Phytoactinopolyspora mesophila: one gene and its partner. The protein of the gene in region 1 interacts with the protein of each later gene in a pairwise test. Links are inferred from orthologs where the notes say so. Each region holds a gene or a part of one and is shown on either strand. Other genes may lie near its edges.

What was found. Proteins that work in one complex are often made in the same cells at the same time.
Region 2: the proteins of F7O44_RS29610 (region 1) and F7O44_RS18740 interact in binary tests that used the Escherichia coli proteins (3 or more experiments, as listed by UniProt). The link is inferred for Phytoactinopolyspora mesophila from one-to-one orthologs.

The regions. Positions count from the first base shown.
Region 1 is NZ_WLZY01000002.1:719,469-725,099, reverse strand. The notes cover bases 2,944-5,631. They hold F7O44_RS29610 (sulfurtransferase TusA family protein), read left to right. Parts: upstream 2,944-4,016; coding sequence 4,017-4,247; downstream 4,248-5,631. Other genes in these bases: F7O44_RS09395 (glycerate kinase family protein), read right to left, coding at 4,896-5,631; erpA (iron-sulfur cluster insertion protein ErpA), read right to left, coding at 4,403-4,750; F7O44_RS09405 (cysteine desulfurase family protein), read left to right, coding at 2,944-4,004. Also shown: F7O44_RS09420 (aa3-type cytochrome oxidase subunit IV), read right to left, coding at 1-71; ctaD (aa3-type cytochrome oxidase subunit I), read right to left, coding at 68-1,873; ctaC (aa3-type cytochrome oxidase subunit II), read right to left, coding at 1,870-2,685; more of F7O44_RS09405, read left to right, coding at 2,865-2,943. UniProt on the Escherichia coli protein: Sulfur carrier protein involved in sulfur trafficking in the cell. Part of a sulfur-relay system required for 2-thiolation during synthesis of 2-thiouridine of the modified wobble base 5-methylaminomethyl-2-thiouridine (mnm(5)s(2)U) in tRNA.
Region 2 is NZ_WLZY01000006.1:354,666-360,525, reverse strand. What follows is about bases 1,910-4,826. They hold F7O44_RS18740 (cysteine desulfurase family protein), read right to left. Parts: upstream 4,005-4,826; coding sequence 2,814-4,004; downstream 1,910-2,813. Other genes in these bases: F7O44_RS18735 (phosphodiester glycosidase family protein), read right to left, coding at 4,089-4,826; mnmA (tRNA 2-thiouridine(34) synthase MnmA), read right to left, coding at 1,910-2,803. Outside these bases: F7O44_RS18755 (response regulator), read right to left, coding at 1-367; F7O44_RS18750 (sensor histidine kinase), read right to left, coding at 364-1,614; more of mnmA, read right to left, coding at 1,712-1,909; more of F7O44_RS18735, read right to left, coding at 4,827-5,342; F7O44_RS18730 (nucleoside hydrolase), read right to left, coding at 5,469-5,860. UniProt on the Escherichia coli protein: Master enzyme that delivers sulfur to a number of partners involved in Fe-S cluster assembly, tRNA modification or cofactor biosynthesis. Catalyzes the removal of elemental sulfur from cysteine to produce alanine.

The sequences.
Region 1 (5,631 bases):
AGCCAATAGATCGGTGTGACGACCGCCAGGAAGATGGCGACAATAACGAAGATCAGCGCCTCGATTTTCACTGCTCGCCCTCCCGCTTTTCGTTCTCGTCGCGCTGATCATCCTCGGGCGATTGGACCGGCTCGTCCGGAGTGCCCATCTCACCGGCCAACTGAACGTCAGGCGGACCGAATACCTCGGTCATCACCCCACTGGACGCCGGTTTCAGCTGCGACTCAGAGGCGGCTTCGGGGTACTTCAAGTCGAAGGCTGGACGCTCACTGCGGATTCGCGGTAGCGAAGTGAAGTTGTGCCTCGGCGGTGGCGACGAGGTCGCCCACTCGAGAGACTGCCCCCAGCCCCAGGGGTCGTCGACGGCCACCTTGGGTGACAAGCGAGACTTCCACACGTTCCAGAGGAACGGCAGCGTGGAGACTCCGAGCAAGAACGCCCCCACAGTCGATATCTGGTTGAGTCCCGTGAAGCCGTCTTCGGGTAGATAGTCGGCGTAGCGCCGGGGCATGCCGTCCACACCCAGCCAGTGCTGCACCAGGAACGTGGTGTGGAAACCGATGAACAGCGTCCAGAAATGGATCTTGCCCAGACGCTCGTCGAGCATACGGCCGGTCCATTTCGGCCACCAGAAGTAGAAGCCGGCGAACATCGCGAACACGACCGTGCCGAAGACCACATAGTGGAAGTGCGCCACGACGAAGTACGAGTCGGACACATGGAAGTCGAGGGGCGGTGAGGCCAGAATGACGCCGGTCAGGCCACCGAGCAGGAAGGTCACCAGGAAGCCGAGTGAGAAGAGCATCGGCGTTTCGAAGGTCACCGAGCCTCGCCACATAGTGCCGATCCACGCGAAGAACTTCAGACCGGTGGGCACCGCGATCAACATGGTCATAGCGGCGAAGAAGGGCAAGTTCACCGCACCTGTCACGTACATGTGGTGAGCCCACACAGTGACGGACAGCGCCGCGATCGACAGTGTGGCCAGCACCAGTCCCTTGTAACCGAAGATCGGTTTTCGGCTGAACACCGGGATGATCTCGGTGATGATGCCGAAGAACGGCAGCGCGATGATATAGACCTCTGGATGACCGAAGAACCAGAAGAGGTGCTGCCAGAGGATCGCACCACCGGCCGATGGGTCGAAGATGTTCGCGCCGAAGTTACGGTCGGCGAACAGGGCGAACAGCGCGGCCGCCAGCAGCGGGAAGGCGATGATCACAAGGATGCTGGTCACCAGGATATTCCAGGTGAAGATCGGCATCCGGAACATCGTCATGCCGGGCGCGCGCATACACACGATGGTGGTGATGAAGTTGACGCCACCAAAGATGGTGCCGAAACCGCTCATCGCCAGACCCGCTACCCAGAGGTCGCCACCCGCGGACGGACTGTAAAGCGAGTTGGACAGCGGGGTGTAGGCGAACCAGCCGAAGTCGGCTGCACCACCCGGCGTCAGGAAGCCGGCCACCACGATCAGCCCGCCGAACACGAACAGATAGAAGCTGAACATATTCAGTCGGGGAAAGGCGACATCCGGTGCGCCGATCTGCAGCGGCACCATGATGTTGCCGAAGCCGATGAACAAAGGGGTGGCGAACAGCAGCAGCATGATGGTGCCGTGCATGGTGAACAGCTGGTTGAAGAAGCTGTCACTCATCACCTGCGTGCCGGGCGAGAACAGCTCCAAGCGCATCAGCAGGGCGAGCACGCCGCCGATCAGGAAGAACCCGAACGACGCCATCAGGTACATGTACCCGATCACCTTGTGGTCGGTGGACGTAAGCCACCGGACGACGACGTTGCCCTTGCGGTGCGCCGACTGCCGCGGCTGAGGCGCGCCCTCGGTAGTGGGCTCGACGTATGTGGTCACTCTTCACTCCCGGCCTCGTTGAGCGGCCTCTCCGAGTACGCGCCTCGCAGCGGCGCATCTATCTGTCCGGTCTGACCGGCCTCGCGCAGGTTATCCATCTGAGCGGCATACTCCTCGGCCGGGACGACCTCGACGTTGAACAGCATCCGCGAGTGGTACGCGCCACAGAACTCAGCGCACTTACCCGCGAAGGTGCCCAATTGGTTCGGTGTGACGTGGAAGCTGTTGGTGCGCCCTGGAACGACGTCCATCTTCATGTAGAACTGCGGCACCCAGAATGAGTGGATGACATCCGGCGAGTTCAGCTCGAAGCGGACCGTCTCATCGACCGGCAAGTAGAGAGTGGGGATCTCCGTGGTGGTCCCGATGTCGTAGACATCTTCGTCGACGTAGTTGAACGTCCAGGACCACTGCTGCCCGATGACCTCCACCGTCAAGTCCGGAGACTCGGGTTCGGCGAGGATCTCGTCCTGGTGCTGCATGGTGAAGTAGAAGAGCACACCGATGACGATCAACGGCGTCACCGTGTACAAGAACTCGATCGGGATGTTGAATCGCGTCTGGGCGGGCATCTCGTCGTTGCGCTTGCGATACGCGATCGCGGCCCAGAGGATCAGCCCCCACACCAGCACACCTATCACCAGCGCGGCGACCCAGGACCCAACCCAGAGGTCCCCGATCAGCGGCGCTTCCTCAGTGGCGCCCTCGGGCAGCCCCATGCGCTGCCACTGACCGGAAGCGTCCGCGGCACAGCCACTCAGTGCCAATACCGAGGCAACCGCGGCGGCCGCAGCCTTGACCCTGCGACGCACCGGGCGAACTCTTTCATCGTGACCCACGAGGCGCCCTTCCATGCATGGCACTCACCTTGATACGAGCGCCCATCCGGCAACCGGCATGGAACGCCCAAGGCAAGCTTCTGTTGTCGTCGCCCACCTTAGCGGTTACGCGCTGGCGATCTCCGAGGAGGTCTACGGTTACCGTACGTGTCGTGGGTACTCCGCGTGACGACGAGCCGGCGGCCAGTGTTTCAGGTTACTTCGACGCCGCTTCGACCGAACCACTGCATCCCGCTGCGCGCGAGGTGTGGATGGATGCTCTCGACCAAGGCTGGTTCGATCCGGCGCGGCTCTACGGCTCCGCGCGACGTGCGAAGCTGCTGCTTGACAATGCTCGCGAAATCGTGGCGTCCGTCGTGGGAGCCCGCCCCGATGAGGTCTCCTTCACCTCCAGCGGCACGCAGGCGGTCCATCTCGGCATGCTGGGCACGATGCACGCTCGACGCAGAGTGGGGCACGAGGTGGTCGCCTCGGCGGTCGAGCACTCTTCCGTTCTGCACACCGCCACCAGTCGTGTGAGCGTGGACCAGCACGGCCGGGTCGACCCCGCCGAGTTCGCAGCGGCACTACGCCCAGACACGGCGCTGGCGTGCCTGCAGTCCGCCAACCACGAGGTCGGCACCGTGCAACCGGTAGCCGAGGTCGCCGAGGCCTGCCGTGAGCACGGTGTGCCGCTGTTCGTCGATGCCGCCCAGAGTGTCGGAAGGACGCCAACTCCAGGCGGCTGGTCGGTACTAGCTGCCAGTGCCCACAAATGGGGCGGCCCGCCAGGCGTCGGCGTCCTGGCCGTCCGGCGCGATAGCCGCTGGCGCTCAGCGTTGCCCGAGGACGAGCGCGAGAACGGCCGGGTTCCCGGCTTCGAGAACATACCCGCCGTGCTGGCCGCCGCGGCGGCGCTACGGGCCAGAGCCGAAGAGGCCGAACAGCTGGCCGCCCGGCACCGGGACCTCGTCGAGCGGATCCGCCGGGAGATCCCGGCCCGTGTCCCGGACGTGGAAGTGGTCGGGCATCCGGTCGAGCGTCTCCCCCACCTGGTGACCTTCTCCTGCTTATACGCGAACGGTGAGGCATTGGTCACCGAGCTGGACAGGGAGGGTTTCGCGGTGTCGAGCGGCTCGTCGTGCACGGCGAGCACGCTGCGGCCCAGCCACGTTCTCGAAGCGATGGGGGTTCTGACGCACGGCAACGTTCGCGTCTCACTGACGCGGGACAGCACCGCCGAGGACGTCGACCGGTTCCTCAGCGTTGTGCCCGGCGTAGTGGCTCGGCTCCGCACTGAAGCCGGCGTGTGACTGGAGGGGTAGATGAGTGATCTGGTGCTCGACTGCCGGGGTATGAGATGCCCGTTACCCATCATCGAGCTGGCCAAGCGGATCAGTGACGTCCCCGTTGACGGGCTGATTCGGGTCATCGCCGACGATCCCGCCGCGGCCACGGATGTGCCGGCGTGGTGCCGGATGCGCCGTCACGAATACGCCGGGCCAGGCGAACCCGAGGAATCTTCGCCCTCGTACCTGGTCCGGCGCACCCACTAACGGCTTCGCCACCGCACCCCCACCTAAATGATCATGTTTGGTGGGTTCTTTCGAGCGTCAACAAGCCTGCAGGCATGGTGTTGCACGAGGAAACCCACCAAACATGATCATTTAGGTGGGCGCAGGGCCGTGCCGGCGGGCTGACTCAGGCAGTGCTAGTGGAACGAGTCGCCACAGGCGCACGAGGCCGTGGCACTGGGGTTGTCGATGGTGAAGCCCTGCTTCTCGATCGTGTCGACGAAGTCGACCGTGGCACCCATCAGGTACGGAGCGCTCATCCGGTCCACCACGAGGTTGACCCCGCTGAAGTCCTGAACGATGTCGCCGTCAAGCGAGCGCTCATCGAAGAACAGCTGGTAGCGCAGACCAGAGCAGCCGCCCGGCTGCACAGCGATACGCAGTTGGAGGTCGTCCCGCCCTTCTTGCTCGAGGAGAGCTTTGACCTTGGAGGCCGCGTCCTCTGTGAGCACGACGTCGCTGGCGGTCTGTTCCTGAACCGTCATCGTTGTTCTCCTGACGAAATATGTGGACTGCGTCTGTAGGTCTAACGTGCGCGACCGGGATCTCATTCCAAGCCGTAGCTGCCAGTTTACGCAAGATGGGCGTCTCGGCCGCCATGTCGCGAGTCACAACGCCGCACAGCACCGCTCAGCGCCGGCTCCAGGTCTTCGCCACCCGCTCGGCCACGGCCGCCAGGCTACGGGCCGGATGCGCGAACGACTCCTCCGTGCCCACGATGTCGACCAGCGAGTACGCCGCCTCGATCCCGTTGGCGCGCAGTTCACGGTTGCCAACCTGGACGGCTCCGGCCATCGCGATGCACGGACGCAACGCCGAGCCGGCCAATCCGGCTACTCCGACCGGAACCTTGCCGTTCATCGATTGCCAGTCCAATTTGCCCTCACCGGTCACCACCACGTCGGATGTGGCTACCAAGTCCGGAAGGCCCACCGCTGCCGCCACCGTGGCGAAGCCGGGTTCCCGACGCCCGCCGACCAGCAGGATCCCGTATCCCAGCCCTCCAGCCGCGCCCGCCCCCTTGGCGTCAGCGACTTTGCGCCCGGCTGCTTCGGCGAACGTGGTCAGTGCGGCGTCGGCGGCCAGTTTGGCGTCGTCGCCGACGAAGCCTTTCTGTTCTCCGAACACGTTGGTCGCCCCCCGCAGCCCGAGCAGCGGGTTGTCCACGTCCGAAGCCGCGACCAGCTCGACGCCCGCCAGTCTCTCCCGTGCGGGCTCGACGTCGACCGACGCCACGTGAGCCAAACCCTCCGGGCCGGACGTCATCGCCTTGACCGGTTCCGACGACGCGCCAAGCGCGGCCAGCATGCCCGCCCCGGCGTCGTTGGTGCCCGAGCCGCCGAGGCCGATGACGACACGCCGCGCC
Region 2 (5,860 bases), on another replicon or contig:
ATTCGGCGGGCCCGGCGTCCTTGAGGAGGAATCCACTCGCGCCGGCCTGCAGCGCCCCGAATACATACGCATCCGTGTCGTAGGTCGTCAAGATCAGCACCCTGACGTGTTCGAGGCCACGTATCCCGGCGATCTGCTCAGTGGCTTTGATACCGTCCAGCCCTGGCATCCGAATGTCCATCAAGACCACATCGGGCCGGGTTGCCCGGGCAAGCTCCACCGCTTCGGAGCCGTTGACGGCCTCTCCCACCACGGTGATCTCGTCCTCGACATCGAGCAATACCTTGAACCCGGCTCGCACCAGTGCCTGATCGTCCGCCAGGAGTACCTTGATCGGCGCACGCTCGGGCAGGGGCGAGGCGTTCATTGCGTCACCGACTCGGCACCGGCGTTCATCCCCGTCCCGGTCAGCGGAAGACTTGCCCGGACCTCGAATCCGCCACCGGGGCGCGGCCCCACGTCGAGATGACCGCCCAGGAGTTCGCATCGCTGGCGCATCCCGATGATGCCCCGGCCGGTCGTGGACAGCCCGTCCGGCTGGTTGTGGCGCACACCCCCACCGGGCCAATCACCGGCGCCGGGCCCGTTGTCGGTGACCCGGAGTTCGAGCGACTCCTCGTCGAATCGGACCGAGATCGTCACCCGCGCGCCTCCGGCATGACGGATCACGTTGGTGACGGACTCCTGGAGGATGCGATAGGCGGCGGAATCGACGGCACTGGGCAACGGCACCGGCGGCGAGGTCATCTCGAGCTTGAGATCGAGGCCGCTCTCCCGGGCCATGGCGGTGAGCGCCTCGACCTGGTCCAGTCCAGGTTTCGGCGCCCGGGCGTCGTCGGCGTCACACAACACTCCGAGCACCGCTCGCATCTCTTGCAGCGCCTGGGCGCTGGTCTGTTCGATGGTCAAGAGAGTCTCGCGAACTCGCTCAGGCCGTTTGTCCAACACGTGCGCCGTGACTCCGGCCTGCACGTTGATGATCGCGATGGCGTGAGCAACGGTGTCGTGGACCTCCCGGGCGATCCGGATCCGCTCCGCGTTCACCCGGCGCACCGCCTCCTCTTCCCGGCCACGCTCCGCGCGTTCGGCTCGGTCCACGGCCTCAGCCGCGATGACCCTCCGCGACCGGATCGATTCTCCCAGCGCGGCCGCCATGATCGACGCCCCGATCCGGAAGAACACCCACCCTATTGCCGCTTCAGGTTCGATGTCGGCCGCCGCGACCAGCCATCCGGTAGCCAGCACGGCAATGCCGCCCGCTGCGATCCGCAGTGAGCGGCGGCCGTCGCCATAGGCGGTCAGCGTGTAGATGGCGATGAACAGACTGAGCCATCCGGGCCCGTCGGGGAAGCCGATGGCGAAGTACGTAAGGCTGATGGAGGCGGTGACCACAAACACGACTGCCGGCCACCGACGGCGCGCCGCCAGGACGGCGCCGCTGAGGACCAGCAGCACCAGCCCCAGGTGACCGAAGTCAGCCAGCGGCCTGGACACCACCTCGGATGTCCCCGAGACCCGATAGGTGCCCTGGACTTGCATCACCGTGACGAACACCGCGAGCAACACATCCTGCACCGGCGCCGGCACCCGCGGGAATGCCACAGAGCGGATCATCTGGCGATCCTAGCCGCAGCGTAGGCCCGGCCGGCTCGGCTGTGGTGCGTATTCACCTACGACGCCAAGCGCGGTCGAGGAACGACGACCCGAGCCGTCAGGCGGGTGACGCCGCCCGCGCCGACGTCCGATCGATCGTGGCCGAGCCGATGACCCGGTCACCGTCATAGAGGACGATGGCCTGTCCCGGGGCCACACCTTCTTGCGGCACGCTGAAACGAACCGTGAGTATTTCGTCGGACACATCAGCTCGCGCCGGAACCGCCTCGCCGTGAGCACGGAACTGAGCGGCACATTCGACGACACCGTCCGGAGCCGGCCCGCACCACCGTGGCGATACGCCTACCAGCTCATCCACCGCCAGCTCCTCGCGTGCTCCCACCGTGACCGTGCGGTCCACCGGCGAGATGTCCAGCACATAGCGCGGCCGCCCGTCCGGCGCCGGAGTGCCGATACGCAGACCTTTGCGCTGGCCGATGGTGAAGCCGTAGGTTCCGTCGTGGCTGCCGACCACCTCTCCCGACGTGTCGACCACCTCGCCCGGAGCTTCACCGAGCTGCCCCCGGAGGAACCCGGCGGTATCGCCGTCGGCGATGAAGCAGATGTCGTGACTGTCCGGTTTCCTCGCTACCGCGAGACCACGCCGCTCGGCCTCGACCCGGACGTCGGTCTTCTCGGTGTCGCCCAGCGGGAACATGGCATGGGCCAGCTGTGCGGCCGTCAGGACTCCCAGCACGTATGACTGGTCTTTCTCCGGATCGACGGCGCGATGTAGCTCGCGTCCGTCCGGGCCGTCGACAACGCGGGCGTAGTGGCCGGTACACACGGCGTCGAACCCCAGCGCCAACGCCCGGTCCAAGACCGCGGCGAACTTGATCTTCTCATTGCAGCGCAGGCATGGGTTGGGGGTGCGGCCGGCGGCGTACTCGGCGACGAAGTCGTCGACCACATCGGCCCGGAACCGCTCGGCGAGGTCCCAGACGTAGAACGGAATGTTCAACACGTCTGCCGCCCGGCGTGCGTCGCGGGAGTCCTCCAGCGTGCAGCAACCCCGGGCGCCGGTGCGGAACGACTTCGGATTGGACGACAGCGCAAGATGAACGCCCGTCACGTCATGTCCGGCATCAACCATACGCGCCGCCGCCACGGCGGAATCCACGCCGCCGGACATCGCCGCCAAGACTCGCATCGTTACCTCATCATCGCTTGCTGGTACCTGACAATCCAGCCTTCCGGGCCCGCGACACGGCGGGGCCGATCGACTCGATCAGGGCCTCGACGTCGGCCCGGGTGGACGTGTGCCCCAGAGAGAAACGCAATGAATCTCGCGCGACTTCCGGATCGACGCCCATCGCCAAGAGTACGTGCGACGGCTGCTGCACGCCTGCCGTACATGCGCTGCCCGTCGAACAGTGGATCCCCGCGGCGTCGAGTAACAGCAGCAGCGAGTCGCCATCACAACCGGGGAATGAGAAGTGCGCAATGCTGGGCAGCGACCGGTCCGGGACGCCGTTTCGGACCGCGTCCGGTACGGCCGACAGCACACCCTGGGCCAGCAGGTCACGCAACTGACCCAGGTGTTCAGCTCGCGCCGCGATGTTCCCGGCGGCAGCGTCCACCGCGGTGGCCAGGCCGGCAAATGAGGGCGCGTCCAGCGTGCCGGAGCGGACGTCGCGTTCCTGGCCGCCGCCATGCTGTACGGGTGTCAACTCGATCTCGCGGCGCACCAGAAGCGCGCCGACACCGATCGGCCCGCCGATCTTGTGCCCACTGATGGTCAGCGTGTCCAGCCCGCTGGCCGAGAAGTCGACCGGCAGGTGCCCGACAACCTGGACGGCATCGGAATGCACGGGGATGCCGTACTCGGCTGCGATGGGGACGATCTGGTCGATCGGTTGCACAGTGCCGATCTCGTTGTTGGCCCACATCACCGTGATCAGGGCTACCGACTCGGGCTCGCGGGCGACCGCTTCTCGCAGCGCCGCCACCTCGAGCGCGCCGTGAGCATCGACCGGCAGCCATTCGACCTCGGCCCCCTGGGCCTCCCCCAGCCACTGCACGGCATCCATCACGGCGTGATGTTCGACCGCCGAGGCGAGGATGCGTACCCGGCGCGGATCGGCCGCCCGCCTGGACCAGTACAGCCCCTTGACGGCGAGGTTGTCCGCCTCCGTGCCCCCGGAGGTGAACACAACCTCGCTCGGCCGCGCGCCCAGCGCACCGGCCACGGTCTCGCGGGATTCCTCGACTATCTTGCGAGCCTGACGCCCAGCAGCGTGCAACGACGATGGGTTGCCGACGGTAGCCATCACCTCCGCGACGACCTCGATGACCTCGGGAAGGATGGGGCTCGTCGCTGCATGGTCGAGATAAACCTGTCGCTCCGACATATCGCAACCAGTCTACGTGCGCTCCCGCACACCCCGGTGATCATTGGCTTTTCACCCCCGAATCCGGGGGTGAAAAGCCAATGATCAGCGGGCGAAGATGCCGATTCCGTTCGGTACCGGCGTCTGCTGCCCGCCCGACGGCGAGTTGATCACGCTGACCGAACTGCTGCCCCGCTCTCGCGCCACCATGGTGGTGGAGCCACCGCCGTCGAGGTTCACCGCGGAATCGGCTCCGAGATCGCTCATCAGCACGGCCAGGTCGTGAATCGAGATCCCGGCACTGTGATCCTGCCGTCCGTCGATGGTGACCAAATAGATCGTGGAGCCGTCCGCCGCTGCGCCCGCCGCCGTCCGGGGCTCACGCACACCGGTTTGCAGACCGGCGAGGGGTTGTCCTTCGCGGAGGATGGGGGTGCCCCCGATGGCGAAGTCGAAGCTCGCCTCGACGTTCGGCACGAGTCCGTACTCGATCTCGACGGGGTCGCCCGGCGCCAGGTGTTCGAGGCTTCCGGCGCCTGCCTCACGCCCCACCAGGACGAAGCTGTTCTCGGCGATCGCGCCGGCCCGAGGCTCATCGTGCACCTCGGTGACGACATTGTCCGTGACCACGACCTCGATGGTCTCTTCACTGCACGGAGCGTTCCGGACGGTGTCCGTGCCACACGTCGCCCGCCGGCGATCGGCCACACCCCAAACCGGCGTGAAGACTCCGACGCCGCCTACCTTGATCGCGTACTGGTTGAGCGCGTCGAGCTCCCGAACGCCGGCAGGGGTGGTCAGCTTCCCTTCCAAGGAGAGTTCAGCGACCTGCCCACCATGTTCGCTGACACCGAAGACGGTTTTCACATGTGTGGTCTCGGGGGCGAGCGGCGGGCCCCATCGCTGACCCAGCGGAACCGCACCGGTGAGGTCCTGCCCGGCGGCCATTGCCGCTCCGACCGGAGCGTTGCTGCCGTCGGTCTCCGAGGTGCCGCCCACGTCGAAGAAGTCGCCGTTCACCCCGGCCACCGCGCCCTGATTCCCGGCCAGCGTCGTCAACGGCTGGCGGGCGGAGACGACACCTGGATACAGCAGATCGAGGGTGACATTGGGGTTCTTGAGGTTCACCTTCAGCAGGTTTCCCTCGACCCGGTCTCCCGCCGCGTCGAACATCTCGAAGCGCTGGTGTTGTACGCCGGGCGCTATCGGGCGCGTCTCCTGGAACTCCGGTCCGCTGTGACCCACGGCCGGGTCCGCGGCCTGGGCGCCGGTCGCGGCGAGGCCCGCCACGAGCAACGCACCGGCCGACACCGCCACCGCCGCACGCACGTTGCGCCGCAGCCCTCGAGGAATCGTCATTCGCACTCACTCCAACCAGTCATGAACGTCTCTTGCGCACCTGGAACTCAAGCGAGCGCCGGAGGACGTCGTGGGCGGGCAGTTGATCAACGTGCCCTGGAGTGTACCGGTCTAGGCCAAAGTGGTCTAGGCCAAATTTGCGGGATAGTCGGCGACCGCGTCGATCATCAGGTCCCAGAACCGCGGCTGATCGAGTTCGACAGCCACCCGCGCGTTGTCCGGACGTCCGGACAGATGGTGCAGGTCGGTCACGGTGGCACCAGCGGTGTACTCACCGCGTGTCTCGATCCGCACCGGGGCGTCCACACACCGCACCAGTGATGGGTCGATCACTCGGGCCACCGCGACCGGGTCGTGCAACGGGGGTGCCGGCATGCCCCACAACTCCCGGTAGGTCGACCCGAAAAAGGTCATCATCTGCACGCAGGTGTCGGCCAACGGCGTGCCGATCTCCCGCAGCCGGGCCACCACATCGCCGGTGACCAGGGCCTGGTGAGTGACATTGAGGCCCACCATGG